DNA from 3 places in the Pantoea sp. UBA4549 genome. Region 3 is predicted to be linked to each of the others. Evidence: predicted binding sites of a transcription regulator. Region 3 holds the regulator's gene; each other region holds the start of a gene.
What was found. Region 3 encodes CRP, which controls carbon source genes, mostly activating them, when cyclic AMP is high. Its sites were predicted from a motif close to ATGTGANNNNNNTCACAT; they were not measured.
Positions count from the first base shown of each region.

Region 1: the regulator CRP is predicted to act here: its motif matches at 1,855-1,872, upstream of psiE (phosphate-starvation-inducible protein PsiE).
Region 2: the regulator CRP is predicted to act here: its motif matches at 2,074-2,091, upstream of B3041_RS00135 (YjcB family protein).

Region 1 covers NZ_DGLH01000001.1:141-5,320, forward strand. The annotation lists gene B3041_RS00005 (Na/Pi cotransporter family protein) at 8-1,633, opposite strand; gene psiE (phosphate-starvation-inducible protein PsiE) at 1,919-2,329, shown strand; gene ubiC (chorismate lyase) at 2,419-2,934, shown strand; gene ubiA (4-hydroxybenzoate octaprenyltransferase) at 2,939-3,823, shown strand; gene plsB (glycerol-3-phosphate 1-O-acyltransferase PlsB) at 3,863-5,180, opposite strand, start outside.
Region 2 covers NZ_DGLH01000001.1:26,124-31,303, reverse strand. The annotation lists gene B3041_RS00150 (glutathione S-transferase family protein) at 253-918, opposite strand; gene soxR (redox-sensitive transcriptional activator SoxR) at 962-1,441, opposite strand; gene soxS (superoxide response transcriptional regulator SoxS) at 1,538-1,966, shown strand; gene B3041_RS00135 (YjcB family protein) at 2,189-2,470, shown strand; gene B3041_RS00130 (ATP-grasp fold amidoligase family protein) at 2,523-3,473, opposite strand; gene B3041_RS00125 (polysaccharide biosynthesis C-terminal domain-containing protein) at 3,482-4,738, opposite strand.
Region 3 covers NZ_DGLH01000012.1:122,741-127,920, forward strand. The annotation lists gene argD (bifunctional acetylornithine/succinyldiaminopimelate transaminase) at 1-499, shown strand, start outside; gene B3041_RS12400 (YccS/YhfK family putative transporter) at 500-2,575, opposite strand; gene crp (cAMP-activated global transcriptional regulator CRP) at 2,635-3,267, opposite strand; gene B3041_RS12410 (OsmC family protein) at 3,558-3,962, shown strand; gene B3041_RS12415 (phosphoribulokinase) at 4,059-4,928, opposite strand; gene B3041_RS12420 (YheU family protein) at 4,990-5,180, opposite strand, start outside.

The DNA.
Region 1 (5,180 bases), on a different contig from region 3:
CCTTACCTTAATCCATCTCCCGCTCATCTTCCGGCTGATCCAGCACCGTATAGGCCACTGCGCAGAACAGCGAGTTCAGTCGCTTCATGTCGCCCAGCAGCCCCAGATGCAGCGAACTGGTTTCAATGCTCTGTACGTTATTCAGATGCAGCCGCTCCACATGTGAGTGAGAGAAGCGGCGGATCAGAATACGGAAGCGATGTTTGGCTCGTCGCAGCCGTTTCGCGCTGGTGACATCATGCGACAGAAACACGGAGAGGCTTAGTCGCAGATTATTCAGTACCTGCTCCTGGAGCGTATTCAGCTCTTCCAGCCCCTCTGCCGAAAAGGCGCGTCGCGCCTGCAGCGATTTATCCGCAACGTCACCGCTCATGCGCTCAATGATGTCACCCGCCTGCTCAAGATTCAGCGCCATCTCAATGATTTCAGCCCAGCGCCGCGAATCATCTTCCGCCAGATCTTCGCGCGGCATGCGCGCCAGATAGAGTTTTATGGCGGTATAAAGCACGTCAACATCATCATCCAGCTGCCGCACCCGGTGCGCTTCACGCAGTTCGCCCCGCACCACGCGGCTGAACGACTCCAGCATCTGCTCCAGCACGTCGCCCATACGCAGGGTCTCCCGTGCCGCATTGACCAGCGCCAGCGCAGGCGTATCCAGCGCGCTTTTATCCAGATGTCTGGGCTTGAGGTGCGCCTGATTCTCTGCGTCGTTGGCAATCATGCGCTGGCAGAGACGCGCCATCGGTGCTGCAAACGGCACCATGATCAGGCAGCGCGTCAGGTTGTAGAAAACGTGGAAAAAGATCACCAGCTCTTCATCATTCACCGGCAGCCGATCCAGCAAATCAGCGATGAAATCCACAAACGGCAGCACTGCAATGCTGCCGATAAGCTTGAACAGCAGGCTGCCGAGCGCCACCCGCTTACCTGCCGCATTAGAGCCGCTGGCGTTGATCATCGCCAGCAGGCCGCTGCCGAGGTTGGCACCAATGACCAGACAGAGCGCAACTTTGAAAGAGATCACGCCAGCAGCCGTCAGGGTCGCGGTGATCAGCACCGCCGCCAGGCTGGAGTAGCTGACGATGGCAAAAACGGCACCAATCAGCGCATCCAGCAGCGTATCGCCGGTTAGCGTAGAGAACAGCACCTGCACGCCCGCGGCCTGCGTGATCGGACGCGCAGCGGTGACAATCAGCTGCAGCGCCAGCAGGATCAGGCCAAGACCAATGGCGGCGCGGCCCATCTGTCCGACGCGCGTCTGTTTGCGGCTGAGGAAAAAGACCACGCCAAAAAAGATAAACAGCGGCGAGAGCCAGGAGAGATCAAAGGTCAGCACGCGCGCCATAATGGCTGTTCCGACGTCAGCCCCCAGCACCACCACCAGAGCAGGCGTAAGGCTGACCAGATTTTGCGCCACAAACGAGGTTACCAGCAGCGTAGTGGCGTTGCTGCTCTGCACCAGAGCGGTAACGCCAATGCCGGCCAGAAAAGCCATTGGCTTTTTTTCCACGCTGCGGCTCAGTACCCGCCGCAGATCGGCGCCGTAAACGCGCATGATGCCGGTGCGCACAATGTGCGTGCCCCAGACCAGCAGTGCGACAGCAGAAAGCAGATTAAGCAGAGTTAGCACGGTCGCAGGCTCCTGTACGCCAGGCAAAAAGCAGCCAGCTGCCTGCCTGGCGAGCACGGCAGCGGGGGAAGAACGGTATCGCACCGCATGAATTTTTCGTTAGATATAAATAACCTGAAGCGGTGTCGACCTGTTAACTGTAGCTGAATCCCACTCACCGCAATGAGATATCCACGGCGTTTACGGCGCGCCCGGCAGAGAACGGCGCTCTTAACGTCATATTGTGATTCAGATCACATTGCAGCATGATGGTGCCCTTCTCGTTTGCGCACTAAGGACGCAGCAATGACAGATAAATCAGCCGCCGGTCAGCTCATCGCGACGGTGCTGCAGTGGGTACTTAATATCGGCCTGTTGATCCTGGCCGTGATCCTGGTTGTTTTTCTCGGCAAGGAGACGATTCATCTGGCTAACGTGCTGTTCAGCACCGGTGAGCAGGCGTCATCCTATCTGCTGATTGAAGGCATTGTGATCTACTTTCTCTACTTTGAATTTATCGCGCTGATTGTGAAATATTTCCAGTCGGGCTATCACTTTCCGCTGCGCTACTTTGTTTATATCGGCATCACCGCCATTATCCGGCTGATTATTGTTGACCATAAAAATCCGTTCGACACGCTCTGCTATTCGGCCGCAATTCTGATTCTGGTGGTCACACTATGGCTGGCAAACAGCAACCGGCTGAAGCGCGAATAAACGGTCATTATTCTCCCTGGCGTTCGCGGCCGTGCCAGCGGCCGCGCTCTGCGGTAAACTGAGGCAACTTTTTTGCCGGAGATCGCCTGATGTCGCACGATGCGCTGCGCCAGTTATATGCCCTGCAGTGGCTATCCGCCTCCATCCCGCTGCCAGCACCCTTGCTCGACTGGCTGCTGGAAGAAGATTCCATGACGCGCCGTTTTGAGCAGCACTGCGGGCAGGTTACCGTTGAACCTCTCCGTGAAGGCTTTGTCAGCGCAGCGGAAGTGGCAGCGGAAGCTGCTTTTCTGCCGGATGATACGCGCTTCTGGCTGCGCGAAATCGTGCTGTGCGGCGACGGTGAGCCGTGGCTGCTGGGGCGCACCGTGGTGCCGGAAAGTACGCTGCAGGGACCGGAGCAGATGCTGCAGCAGCTTGGCACACGTCCACTGGGGCGCTATCTTTTTGCCTCTTCCGCGCTGAGCCGTGACTTTATTCATCCCGGCCAGGCCGGCGATCTCTGGGGACGGCGTTCGCGTCTGCGCCTGTCGGACAAGCCCCTTCTGTTAACTGAACTTTTTTTACCGGCATCGCCGCTTTACCGCGCGCTGCAGCAAGGATGAAACCGTGCAAAAATCATTAACTGCAAGCAAATGGCAGGCTTACAGCCGCCTGATGCGCATCGACAAACCTATCGGCACGCTGCTGCTGATGTGGCCTACGCTCTGGGCGCTGTGGCTGGCTGGCATGGCGGTGCCGCCGCTTCCGGTGCTGATCGTATTTGTGCTCGGCGTGATTGTGATGCGCGCTGCGGGCTGCGTCATCAACGATTACGCCGATCGAAACGTGGATGGCCACGTCAAACGCACCGCTGGCCGGCCGCTGGCGAGCGGGGCGGTTTCAGAGAAAGAGGCAAAGCTGCTGTTTGCTGCTCTGGGCCTGCTGGCATTTATGCTGGTGCTGACCATGAATCGCATGACCATCCTGCTCTCTTTTGGCGGGCTGGCGCTGGCGTGGGTCTATCCCTTTATGAAGCGCTATACCCATCTGCCGCAGGTGGTGCTCGGCGCAGCTTTTGGCTGGGCGATTCCGATGGGGTGGGCCGCCGTAAGTGAGTCCTTACCTTTAGTCTGCTGGCTGGTGTTCTTCGCCAACATCTGCTGGACGGTGGCCTACGATACGCAGTACGCCATGGTGGATCGCGATGACGATCTGAAAATAGGCGTCAAATCCACGGCGATTCTGTTTGGTCGTTTTGACAAGCTGATTATTGGCCTGCTGCAGCTGGCTGCGCTGGGGCTGATGGCGCTGGTGGGAAGCATACTGAATCTGAACGGGGCCTTCTACTGGTCACTGCTGGCTGCCGGCGCGCTGTTTGTCTATCAGCAGAGCCTGATCGCCCGGCGCGAACGTGACGCCTGCTTTCAGGCGTTTCTGAACAATAACTACGTGGGGCTGGTGCTGTTTGCGGGTGTGCTGCTGAATACGCAGCCGTTTCTGGCGCTGTTCTGAACCGGCAGGGACGCATAAGAGCGTCCCTGCCTGCCTGCCTTACTCGTGTGCGACCGCACTTTCAATTGTCAGACGCACATCGCTGGTGACCAGCTCCGCCAGCATCTGCCACATCACGTGCGTGCGCTCCGCATCGGCATCACCGGAGTCGCTGATATAACGCTCATCGCGCAGCGTCAGCACCAGCGTGGTAAACACCGCTTTATCAAAGAACTCCGGAGCATTGATACCGTGCAGCACTGACAGACGCTGCGCCAGCGTACGACTCTCTTTCTCCAGCGTGCCACGGTTAATCGTGGGTTTGGCGCTGAGAATGGCAAAGGTGATCGCAAAGCGCTGCAGCGTTTCACGAATACCGGCCGCCAGCAGCTGCAGCGTGCGGTAGCGCGCGGCGCTCAGCTTAATCTGCCCGTCCAGCTGCGTCACCAGACCCTGCCGCGCCATCTCCGCACACAGCGCATTAAGCAGCGCCGGCAGTTCAGCACTTTCCCAGCGCAGGAACAGCTCACTTTTCAGCATCGGATAGACCAGACTCACCTGACGCAGAAGCTCGGCTTCACTGATTTCGCGGTGCTGCTGCACAATCGCCGCAATCAGCGACGGCATCACCAGCATATGCTGAATGTTATTGCGGTAGTAGGTCATCAGCACGGCCTGCTCGCGCGGCAGAATAATAATATCGCCGATGCTGTCCTGCTCGGTTTCGAACTTGTTCATGCCCATCGCGTGATCCAGCAGCGCTTCGGCGCTCAGATCGGGCACCGTGGCTTCCGGTGAATAGGGCACGTTGCGCAGCAGCTGCGTGTAACACTCCAGCTGCTCCGTCAGCTGCTCACGCGTCAGTGAGCGCTGACGCGACGCCAGCAGCGCGGTCACACACAGGTTCATGGCGTTGGCCGCACCCGCTTCGTTAATACGTACCATCAGGCTGGCAGCGATATCGTTCACCGCTGGCGTCATCCACGCGGGGCGCTGCGGATCGATAGGGTCAATCGCCTCGCGCCACTCAGGAATATGCTTGTTCAGATAGTTAACCAGCGGCAGCGGTTCACCAAAGTTAACGTAGCCCTGACCAAGATTGCGCAACTTACGCAGGCCGCGCACCATCTGCACAAAGCCCTCTTTCTCTTTCGCCGCGCCGCGCAGCTCTTTGGCGTAAGTCCCCACTTCCATTACATGCTCATAGCCGATGTAAATCGGGACAAAGGTGATCGGGCGGCTGCCGCCGCGCAGCAGCGCCTGCAGCGTCATGGAGAGCGTGCCGGTTTTGGGATCGAGCAGGCGACCGGTGCGCGAGCGCCCGCCCTCAACAAAGTACTCAACCGAGTAGCCACGGCTGAACAGCTCGCCCAGATAT
Region 2 (5,180 bases), on a different contig from region 3:
TGCGCCCCCTACGGCGGCACCGGCGCTCTGCCCCCATGCGGTTATCGGATCCGGGCTACATACGGTTTTGTAGGGGCGCCATTCATGGCGCCCTGGTCCGCATGGTTATTCGGCCTGGGGCGCATTAATGCGCCCCCTACGGCGGCATCGGCGCCCTTGGCCCATGCGGTTTTTTGCAGGGGCGCCATTCATGGCGCCCTGGCCCGCGGTTATCGATCCGGGGCGCATGAATGCCTCCCTGCGGGAACACACTCAGTCGCTGAACTTAATCGGGCCGCCCTGCTTCAGCGCCCGCTGCCAGCCGGCGCGCTGCTGCATCTCCTCCAGCCAGCGGGTGGTGGCAGGTAGATTGTGCAGGCCGCCGCGCATCTGCAGCGCCAGCAGCGGAAAACTCATCTGAACATCAGCGATGCTGAAACGCGGGCCGGCAAAAAAAGGGTGCTGGCTTAAGTGCTGTTCAATCACGCGGGTATGCAATGCCAGCTGCTTATTCAGCCAGGCCTTCTCAAGACCTTTACTCATGGCGCGACTAATTGGGCGCAGCAGCCAGGGCACCGGTTTTTTGCTTAGCTGCGCAAAGACCAGTTTGATGATCAGCAGCGGCATCAGCGAGCCCTCGGCGTAATGCAGCCAGTAGCGCCCCTGAATCTGTTCATCTTCATTGCTTAGCGTCAGCTGCTGCTCGCTGTCATATTTCAGCTGCAGATACTCCAGAATGGCACCGGACTCGGCAATGACGCGGTTGCCATCGGTTATCACCGGTGATTTACCCAGCGGATGTACCTTCTTCAGCTCGTCAGGGGCCAGCATCGTATTTTCCCGCTGATAACGTTTGATCTGATACGGTACCGCCAGCTCTTCCAGCAGCCATAACACACGATGTGAACGGGAGTTTTCCAGATGATGAACAGTGATCATACACAGCTCCTTGCTGATAAAGGTATCGCACCAGTATAGCGGATTAACGCCCCTGCTCATCCTGCTCCGGGTCAAGCAGCACGGCGCCTGAGCCCTGCTGTGCCAGCCGGTCGCCGGGGTTACGTAACGGACAGTCACGCATCGACAAACAGCCACAGCCAATACACCCATCCAGATCGTTCCGCAGCCGCGTCAGCGTCTCAATGCGCTTATCCAGCTCCTCACGCCAGTGCTGTGTCAGCGCATCCCACTCCTGCGTTGACATACGTTTATTCGCCGGCACATGCATCAGGCTCTCACCTACCGTCGCCAGTGGAATACCGATACGCTGCGCAATTTTAATGATCGCCACGCGGCGCAGTACGTCACGGCTGTAGCGTCGCTGATTGCCGCTGTTACGGGTGCTGGAGATCAACCCTTTGGTTTCATAAAAGTGCAGTGCCGAGACCGCTACGCCGCTACGTTTCGCCACTTCCCCCGGCGTCAGCACCGGCTTTGGATAGTTACGCTCTTTTTTTACCATCAGCCTTTACCTCAAGTTAACTTGAGGAACTATACTCGCTCACCATCAAAAGTACGAATTTCTCACCGGGTGACACCCTTTCAGAAGGATGAGGCTATGATGCAACAGGAAATCATTCATTCACTGACTAACTGGATCGATCAGAATCTGGATAAAGCACTGTCAATTGATGATGTGGCGGCAAAATCGGGTTACTCAAAATGGCATCTGCAGCGTATGTTCCGTACCGTGACGAAACAGACGCTGGGTGGCTATATTCGTGAACGGCGTCTGACAATGGCGGCAGAAGCGCTGCTGCAGACGCAGCGGCCGGTTTTTGATATCGCTATGCAGTATGGTTACGACTCGCAGCAAACCTTTTCACGCGTGTTTCGTCGGCAGTTTTCACAGACCCCTACCGCGTATCGTCACGCGATGCGTCGTCAGGCTATTGCCCAGCGACCTCGCCTGCTCAGCTTTGGCTGCAGCGACACAATGAACAGTTTTGCTCAGCGTACCACCGGTGAATGTTGTCCTGTCCGGTGATCGGTGCGCCTGATACACAGGCGCCCCCCTCTTCAGCTTCACACCCTCCCCTTAGCCCGGCAGTTACGGGTACAAAATTTGTTCAAAATTTCAAACTCGCTGATATAATGTGATCCAAATCACACTTATTATGACGTGAGAGCGTTTCCTGACGCGCTCTTTGCCGTCAGTGATGTCCGGTTAATGTCAGGGATATCACTGATTCAAAGGGGTTTTTTCTCAATGGCTACGTTAACAACCAGCTTACTGGTGATGCGCTGGGGTATTCTGAGCGCCGTTCTGATGTTTCTCGCCAGCTCAATGAAAATAAAACTGCGGCAAAAGAGTCATCCGGTTATGGCGTTGCTGTGTGGCGGTCTTGGCGTGGGAATGTCCTGCTGGTTTGTGACCGGCCTGCTGGGGATTACGCTGAGCATGGAGAACGTGCATAACTTTATGCAGATTAGCAAACAGGCTTTTATTGATGTGATGAGTCAGGCGCCGGCTGAGTGGCCAATACCCTGAACAGAGCGCATAAAAAACCCCGCGCCGCGGGGTTCTTTATATTGCTGTACGATCAAATTTTCTTCAACACGGCGGGAATACCGACTTCCGCAACCGAAACGCCCGGTCTCTTCGTACCGCGACGATCCTGAATCCACATATCACCCATCATCTGGTCCAGACCGCGGTCCAGGCCGGTTACCAGCCCGGCACCCGGCGTGAAGGTCAGCTCACCGAAGTAGATCTCTTCCCCATGGATGTACCAGTCAACGCGTACATAGTCGAAATCGCTGGCCAGCGTCTTACTCAGCGCCAGCGCCTTCTGCAGCTGCGGTAAAATGGGCTCAACATCCAGGCCGGTATCGCGGATCTTGTGATACGCCTCATTCAGATTATTGACGTAAAAGTTCATCGACAACAGCGGGTTGCAGCGGTTGTAGATCACCTGCAGCACATATTCAAAATTGCCATCGCGCTTGTTGAACATGTGAAATTTGTAGTCAATCGGCGCACTTTTGCCATCACCGATATACTGCTCTACCAGAATACGCGGCTTAATGTAGCGATAGTGGATTTCACGCGCTTCATTAGCGAAATCCGTTTTCAGCCAGCGATGACAGTCGCTGATGATCTGCTGCTTCTTCAGCGCATCCGGCTCTTCCAGCAGGATTTCAACCATGTTAGAGCCATGGTTAGGCTTGATCACAGTATTCTTCCACTGCGACAGCGTATGGAGCGAATGCGGATCGCTGGTTTCATAGACCAGCGGGATCAGATACTCACTGCCTACCTTCTCAGCAATGTATTCACGTACTGAATACTTGTCCGACAGGCGACCATAGATTTGATAGTCGCCATACACAAATTTGCGATACAGCACCTTCTCGTTAAACACCTTTGGCTCGCGCAGATTAGGCAGCTTACGGAATTTACGGAAGTAGTAGATGCGATCCTGCGTAGCCCAGGGCATCTTCTTGATAAAATACTGAACGCTTCTTCTGAGTTCTTCTTTCAACCTGAGCATATCTGACCTCATTTGTAGGTTTTGTAGTTGAGTGAGGAAACCTGAATTTTTTGAATGACGCCGTTTTTAAAGAAGTAATTCATTACGGTAAGGGAGAGCAGTTCAGTGATGAAGACGCTCCAGGCGGCACCCATAATGCCGTAGCCCTGAATCAGCCACCATGAGAGTGGCAGGCTGATGACCATCAGGCAGAGGATCTTCTTCAGCAGATAGTTAAACCCGCCCTCTTTGACCATGTAGCGGTAAGCTACGGTCCCCATTGCCGAAAAGCAGGTTGCTAACGACAGTAACGTAACGAGACTTCCCGATTGTGTGTACTCGTGACCATATAACGCGATGATGATCTTCTCGCCAAACATGGCGATCACCGCCAATAACAGCAATGAAACTCCCATGACATAGCCGTTCAGCCGCGCGGTGAGTTTGATTGCGGCTGCTCCACGCTCACGGAAAATTTCCGAAAAGCAGGAAGTGATGATGGCAACCGGGATAAAAATCCACGAAGCCGAAATAGTATTGGCCGCAGCGAACAGACCCAGATCGCGGGCTGAGGCGATACCGGCCAGGAACATCTGTGCCGCTTTCACCTGCACGGAGATAAAAATACTGGAGATAGCCAGCGGCAAACCGGCATACATCAGGTAGCGCAGATAGGTGGTGCGTTTCTGTTGCGGCGGCGCAATATCCTGATGCTCACGGTAAAAATTGATGCGCTTGATGAGATAAGGCACCAGCGTGACCGCCACGATGGACACGGTCAGCCACAGCGGATTGAGATGCAGCCATGCGATGGTAAAGCTCAGGGCGAAGCCAAGCAGGAGTCCCACTGAGTTAGCCAGCGTATTGAGTCGCGAAGCGAGCCGTGCGTTGTTGTAGACGCTAAAAGTGTCCTGCGTTACAAACACCGAGGAGATAAATGAGGCCAGTGCAAAGGCGAGAAAATTCTCCTGCATGTTGTACCAGACCCAAATCAAGACCGGGATGGAGGTCAGCAACAGCAATGCGAGACGCATGGTACGCGCCACGGCCATCAGACGCAGACCTTTAGGCGCACTTTTGCTGATGCGCTTGAACAGGATGGTTTCGGTACCGAAAATCGCCACGGTCTGCACCATGGAGAATAGCGAAGCTGAAAATGCCATCTGGCCAAATATGGTCGGGCCAAACGATTTTGCCACATAGGAGGTGACAAAGATGACGCCGAACACCGAGACGACTTTTTCAGACATCATCCAGACGGCATTAGACATTACGCTCAATTTCATTGACTGGTCCTTAGTATTACTTACAGCAACTGCCTTGCGGTAAAACGTCCTTGAAATGAATTAACAAGCGCTCAGTGGGCCTGACAAAAATTAATAACTTCAAACCAGGCTGGTCCGAAAAATGAGACTCGCGTCAGGATTTAGAAGAGAAATTCAGGAAAATTCTGATTAAATCTGGTGCGAATTTCAGCGGATGTAAACGATTTCAACCCGAATTCGAGACAAAAGTTTACTGGCACGCCCTCTCTTTTTTGCAAGAAAGCTGTACCGAATATCCAATGTTTGTCGTATTTTTCTGCATTTGGGATGGAATGAATCTATATCAAAAAGCCAATGCCAGGAAGATGTTCATTGGCATTCATAATAAAATAAGATTTATCCCATGATGATATTTATTCTAAATATCTTAATTTATCCCTCGCAATTCAAATCGCGCACTTTA
Region 3 (5,180 bases):
TGAGCACTACGGCATTCAGCCTGATATTCTCACCACGGCTAAAGCGCTGGGCGGCGGTTTCCCAGTCAGCGCGATGCTGACCACGCATGAGATCGCATCCGTTATGGCGCCTGGCGTACATGGTACCACCTATGGCGGTAACCCGCTCGCCTGTGCGATTGCAGAAACCGCGCTGGATATCATTAACACGCCAGCGGTGCTTGCCGGCGTGGAAGCCCGGCGGCAACAGTTTACTGACGCGCTGACGGCGCTGGATCGTGAGCTGGGCCTCTTTAGCGAAATTCGCGGAAAGGGTCTGCTGATGGGCGCGGTACTGAAACCGGAACATGCCAGTAAAGCCCGCGATATTCTCAATGCGGCGGCGGCAGAAGGCGTGATGATCCTGACCGCCGGCAGCGATGTGATCCGCTTTGTGCCCTCGCTGGTCATCGCACCGGAGGAGATTGATGCCGGTATGACGCGGTTTGCTGCCGCACTGCGCAAGGTTCTCGCGGCCTGACTATCCTTTCGGACGGATAGCCCGCAGCCAGCGGCCATGATGCGGCCGCTGGCTCCACGCCAGAGATGAGATGGTGTGCATGACGCTGAGATGCTGCAAAATGCGTTTAACATGCTGCTCGACAATGGTCACCGGCCCTTCATGCAGGTTTTCCGGCGCCTCCATCACATTGTTCTCACTGCCCGGTCCGTCGTAAGTCAGCCGCTGCTGGCAGCGCTGCAGCGCAATTTCGCACGACTGCAGATAGCGCTCTGCCAGCGCCGGCGTCAGCATGGTGTGCTCACGCGCCAGGATGGTCATGGCGTTGATATGCTCCACGATGAACTGACTGTGCGTTACCCAGAGTCGCATATCCTTCAGATACTGCGCGTTGAAACCGGGTTCGCTGGTCGCCTGATTCAGCGCATTGAACAGCGCGTTATGTGCCTGATTCACCTTTACCCGCTGATAAGCCAGCTTTTCCGGCGAGTGTTCCGGCCCCAGCAGCATGCGCAGCGCCTCCTGATAGGCCTCCAGCGCATCGTGCGCATTCTGCCGCAGCAAACCGCTCTGCCACTGCGGCCATAGCCAGATCATACCGGCGAATGCAATCAGACATCCCATCAGCGTATCCATCATGCGCGGCAGCAGAAACTGAGCACCGTTCAGCGACAGCAGCTGCAGTGAATACACCGCCGTCACGGTAAAGCCAATCATCGACCAGCCATAATATTTGCGCGTCACCAGATAACTGGCCAGCGTGATGGCCAGCATAAACAGCAGCGCGATCGACTCCGGTACGGCGAAACGCAGCGAGGCGGCGGCAATCAGGAGTCCGGCAAAGGTCCCGAGCGCCCGGTGCTGAATGCGCACGCGCGTAGCGCTGTAGCCGTTCTGACTGACAAACATAATGGTCATCAGGATCCAGTAGGGCTTGGGAATATTGAAAAACAGCGCAATAAAGCTGCCGAACATCAGCATAACGGCAAAGCGGGCTGCGCTGCGCAGGGCGCCGGACCTGAACGACAGATAGCTGCGCAGGGCGGGCAGCAGCGGCAGACGCCGCTGGCGATCGGCCATCAGGTCGCGCGTATAAAGCGGTTTCTGAGTGCGCAGCACGCGGGCGATACGGCTGAAATGATAAAGACAGAAGTGACCAACCGGATTATCCGGATGCTGCCGCGCTATCTTTTCCAGCGCGCTGAGCGGCTTTTCCATCTGAAAGCGGGCGGGCAACTGATGATAGAGGATGGCATCCGCCAGCAGCCTGAGCTGTGCCGAAATGGTTTTTGCATTCCAGCGGATAACGGCTTCGGCATGACTCTGCTCGACCAGCTTCTGCACTTTCTCCGGCTGGTGCAGGCTGACAGCGATGTGCTCCTGCAGATCGAGTGCCACCTGGAAAGCACGCGTCAGCCGCTTATGGCTGTTGTCGCGACTGGCAGAGAGCATATGCATCTGCTGATAGCAGGTGGTGATCAGATCAACTGCTTTCTGCTGACGCGCCAGCAGCGGTGGCAGCGCTTTCTCCGGATCGGTCAGCTGCGTCAGCAGGGTATATTTGGCATCGCAGTAATCCGCCAGTTCACGATAGAGCAGGCTCAGCGTTTCACGCATCGGCTGCTCTTTCCACAGCCAGTACCAGAACCAGTTAAACAGGCCATACCAGAACGTGCCGCCAATATAGAGCAGCGGCGGCACCCAGATCGGCATGCGTCCTGCCAGACTCAGCGTAAAAATAGCGGCAATCAGCGTGCCGGGCAGCAGACGTCCGTGCAGCGGGCTGATTTCGCCCGTCACGCCAATAAGCAGCGGCAGCACCAGCATAATAAGCGGCAGCGGGATCGCGGCGTCAGTGAGATACTGGATCAGGAAACTGCCGGTGGCGAAAAGCGTACCGCCCACGATCAGACGTTTGAAAAAACGTTTATGCGGCGTATCAAGGCCGGCAATATTGCAGCAGGCGGGCACCAGCGAGAACAGCAGGCCTTTTTGCAGATCGCCACACAGCCATCCCAGCGCGACAGGCAGGCACAGCACCAGCGTCTGACGCAGAGCGTAGTTGACTTCGGGATGGTAGATGATTCGGCGCCACATCAGCTTATCGCAAACAGAAACGGCGTGATGGTGCCATCACGCCGTGGGGGTGAAACAGCTTAGCGGGTGCCGTAGACGACGATGGTTTTACCGTGTGCGGAGATCAGATTCTGATCTTCCAGCATTTTCAGGATGCGGCCAACGGTTTCCCGTGAGCAACCCACGATCTGACCAATCTCCTGACGGGTGATTTTAATTTGCATACCGTCAGGATGCGTCATGGCATCCGGCTGTTTAGCCAGATTAAGCAGCGTCTGTGCAATGCGGCCGGTAACGTCCAGGAAGGCCAGGTTACCCACTTTTTCTGATGTCACCTGCAGGCGACGTGCCATCTGCGCCGACAGGCGCATCAAAATATCCGGGTTAACCTGAATCAGCTGACGAAATTTTTTGTATGAAATTTCAGCAACTTCGCAGGCTGTTTTCGCACGCACCCAGGCACTGCGCTCCTGGCCCTCTTCAAACAGGCCGAGTTCGCCGATGAAATCTCCCTGATTGAGATAGGAGAGGATCATCTCTTTGCCTTCTTCATCTTTAATCAGTACCGCAACGGAACCTTTAACGATGTAGTAGAGCGTTTCTGCTTTTTCACCCTGATGAATCAGCGTGCTTTTGGATGGATATTTGTGAATATGGCAATGGGACAGGAACCATTCGAGTGTAGGGTCTGTTTGCGGTTTGCCGAGAACCATTCGCTATTATCCTCTATTGTAATCGTGCCCAAAATACAGGGGCATTCATTCCCTGTCAGGCGATGAAATCGTCCAGCGCGTCCTGTTAATAAAAATTATCCGGGCGGATGTGTAAGCTCTGCTTTTGATTCTGCCCGTCTTCATCAGCCACGACGAAGAAATTTTCAGCTCTGTTTGTAGCACAGCTTTTGCAGGCTGTCTTGTGTTGTCTCGCTTCAGCAGGCGGGCGATTGCTGTTTGCCGGATGAACGCGTACTCTGGCGCAAAACGCCGCTTCAGGAGAAAGAATAATGCAGGCACGTGTAAAATGGGTGGAAGGGCTGACCTTTCTCGGAGAATCCTCATCGGGACATCAGTTATTAATGGACGGGAATTCAGGCGATAAAGCGCCAAGCCCGATGGAGATGGTACTGATGGCGGCCGGTGGCTGCAGCGCGATTGATGTGGTGTCGATCCTGCAAAAAGGGCGCAATGATGTGGCTGACTGTGAGGTCAAACTCACCTCAGAACGGCGTGAAGAAGCGCCACGTATTTTTACACAGATTAACCTGCATTTTATCGTCAGTGGAAAAGCGCTGAGCGAGAAAGCGGTAGCGCGAGCGGTTGACCTGTCGGCAGAAAAATATTGCTCGGTGGCGATCATGCTCGGCAAAGGCGTGGAGATCACCCATAGCCACGAGGTGGTTGAGCTGTAACAGGCGCCGCTGCACGTCCCTCTGTACCCGTGAAACAGGCTATGCAGGGTCGCCATTCATGGCGACCGATGTTACGCCGACTGGCAGGCACTGACCCTATTCAATCCGCTTGCCTTCGATGAGCCGCTGCACCAGCGGCATCATAATCAGCTCCATCGCCAGCCCCATCTTGCCGCCCGGTACCACCAGCGTATTCATATGCGAAATAAACGATCCCTGAATCATCGCCAGCAGATAGGGGAAAGCGATGCCTTCCAGGCCGCGAAAATGGATCACCACAAAACTCTCATCCAGTGAGGGGATCTCGCGGGCGGCGAACGGATTGGAGGTATCAACGGTCGGTACGCGCTGAAAGTTAAGGTGCGTGCGGGAAAACTGCGGCGTAATGTAATTGATGTAATCTTCCATCGACCGTACCACGGAATCCATTACCGCTTCGCGCGAGTGGCCCCGTTCGCTGGTATCGCGCACCAGTTTCTGGATCCACTCAAGGTTAACGATGGGCACCACGCCAACCAGCAGGTCAACATGCTCTGCCACGTTATGCTGCTGTGTGACCACCCCGCCGTGCAGGCCCTCATAAAACAGCACGTCGGTGTTTTCCGGCAGCGGCTGCCAGGGGGTAAACGTGCCCGGTACCTGATTCCACGGCACCGCTTCGTCATAGGTGTGCAGATATTTACGCGACTCTCCGATGCCGTTTTCACCATAATGCCGGAACGTCTGCTCCAGCAGGCCAAAATCATTGGCGTCCGGACCAAAATAGCTGATGTGACGGCCCAGATCGCGCGCTTTACGGATCGCCATATCCATTTCCGGCCGGGTATAGCGATGAAAACTGTCGCCTTCTACTTCGGCCGCATGCAGCCCCAGCTGCTGAAAAATTTTACGGAAGGCAAGGCTGGTTGTCGTGGTACCGGCGCCGCTGGAACCGGTAACGGCGATAACGGGGTGTCTGGCTGACATACGGGTGCTCCCTGTGAGATCGGGCGATGAGCATTGTTACCATGAATTATCCGGCAGCGCATCAGCCACGAAACTCGCGCCGCGGCATAATATTGACCGTTTCATGCAGCTCAGACCAGACCAGCACCACCTCGCCCTGCTGCAGCTGGCGGCGCACGTCAGCGACTTTCTGCGCCAGGCTACGCTCCTGCTCACCGTAGTCAGTGCCTTCGCGCAGGACAAAACTTTCAATCAGGTTTTCCAGCGTTGTTA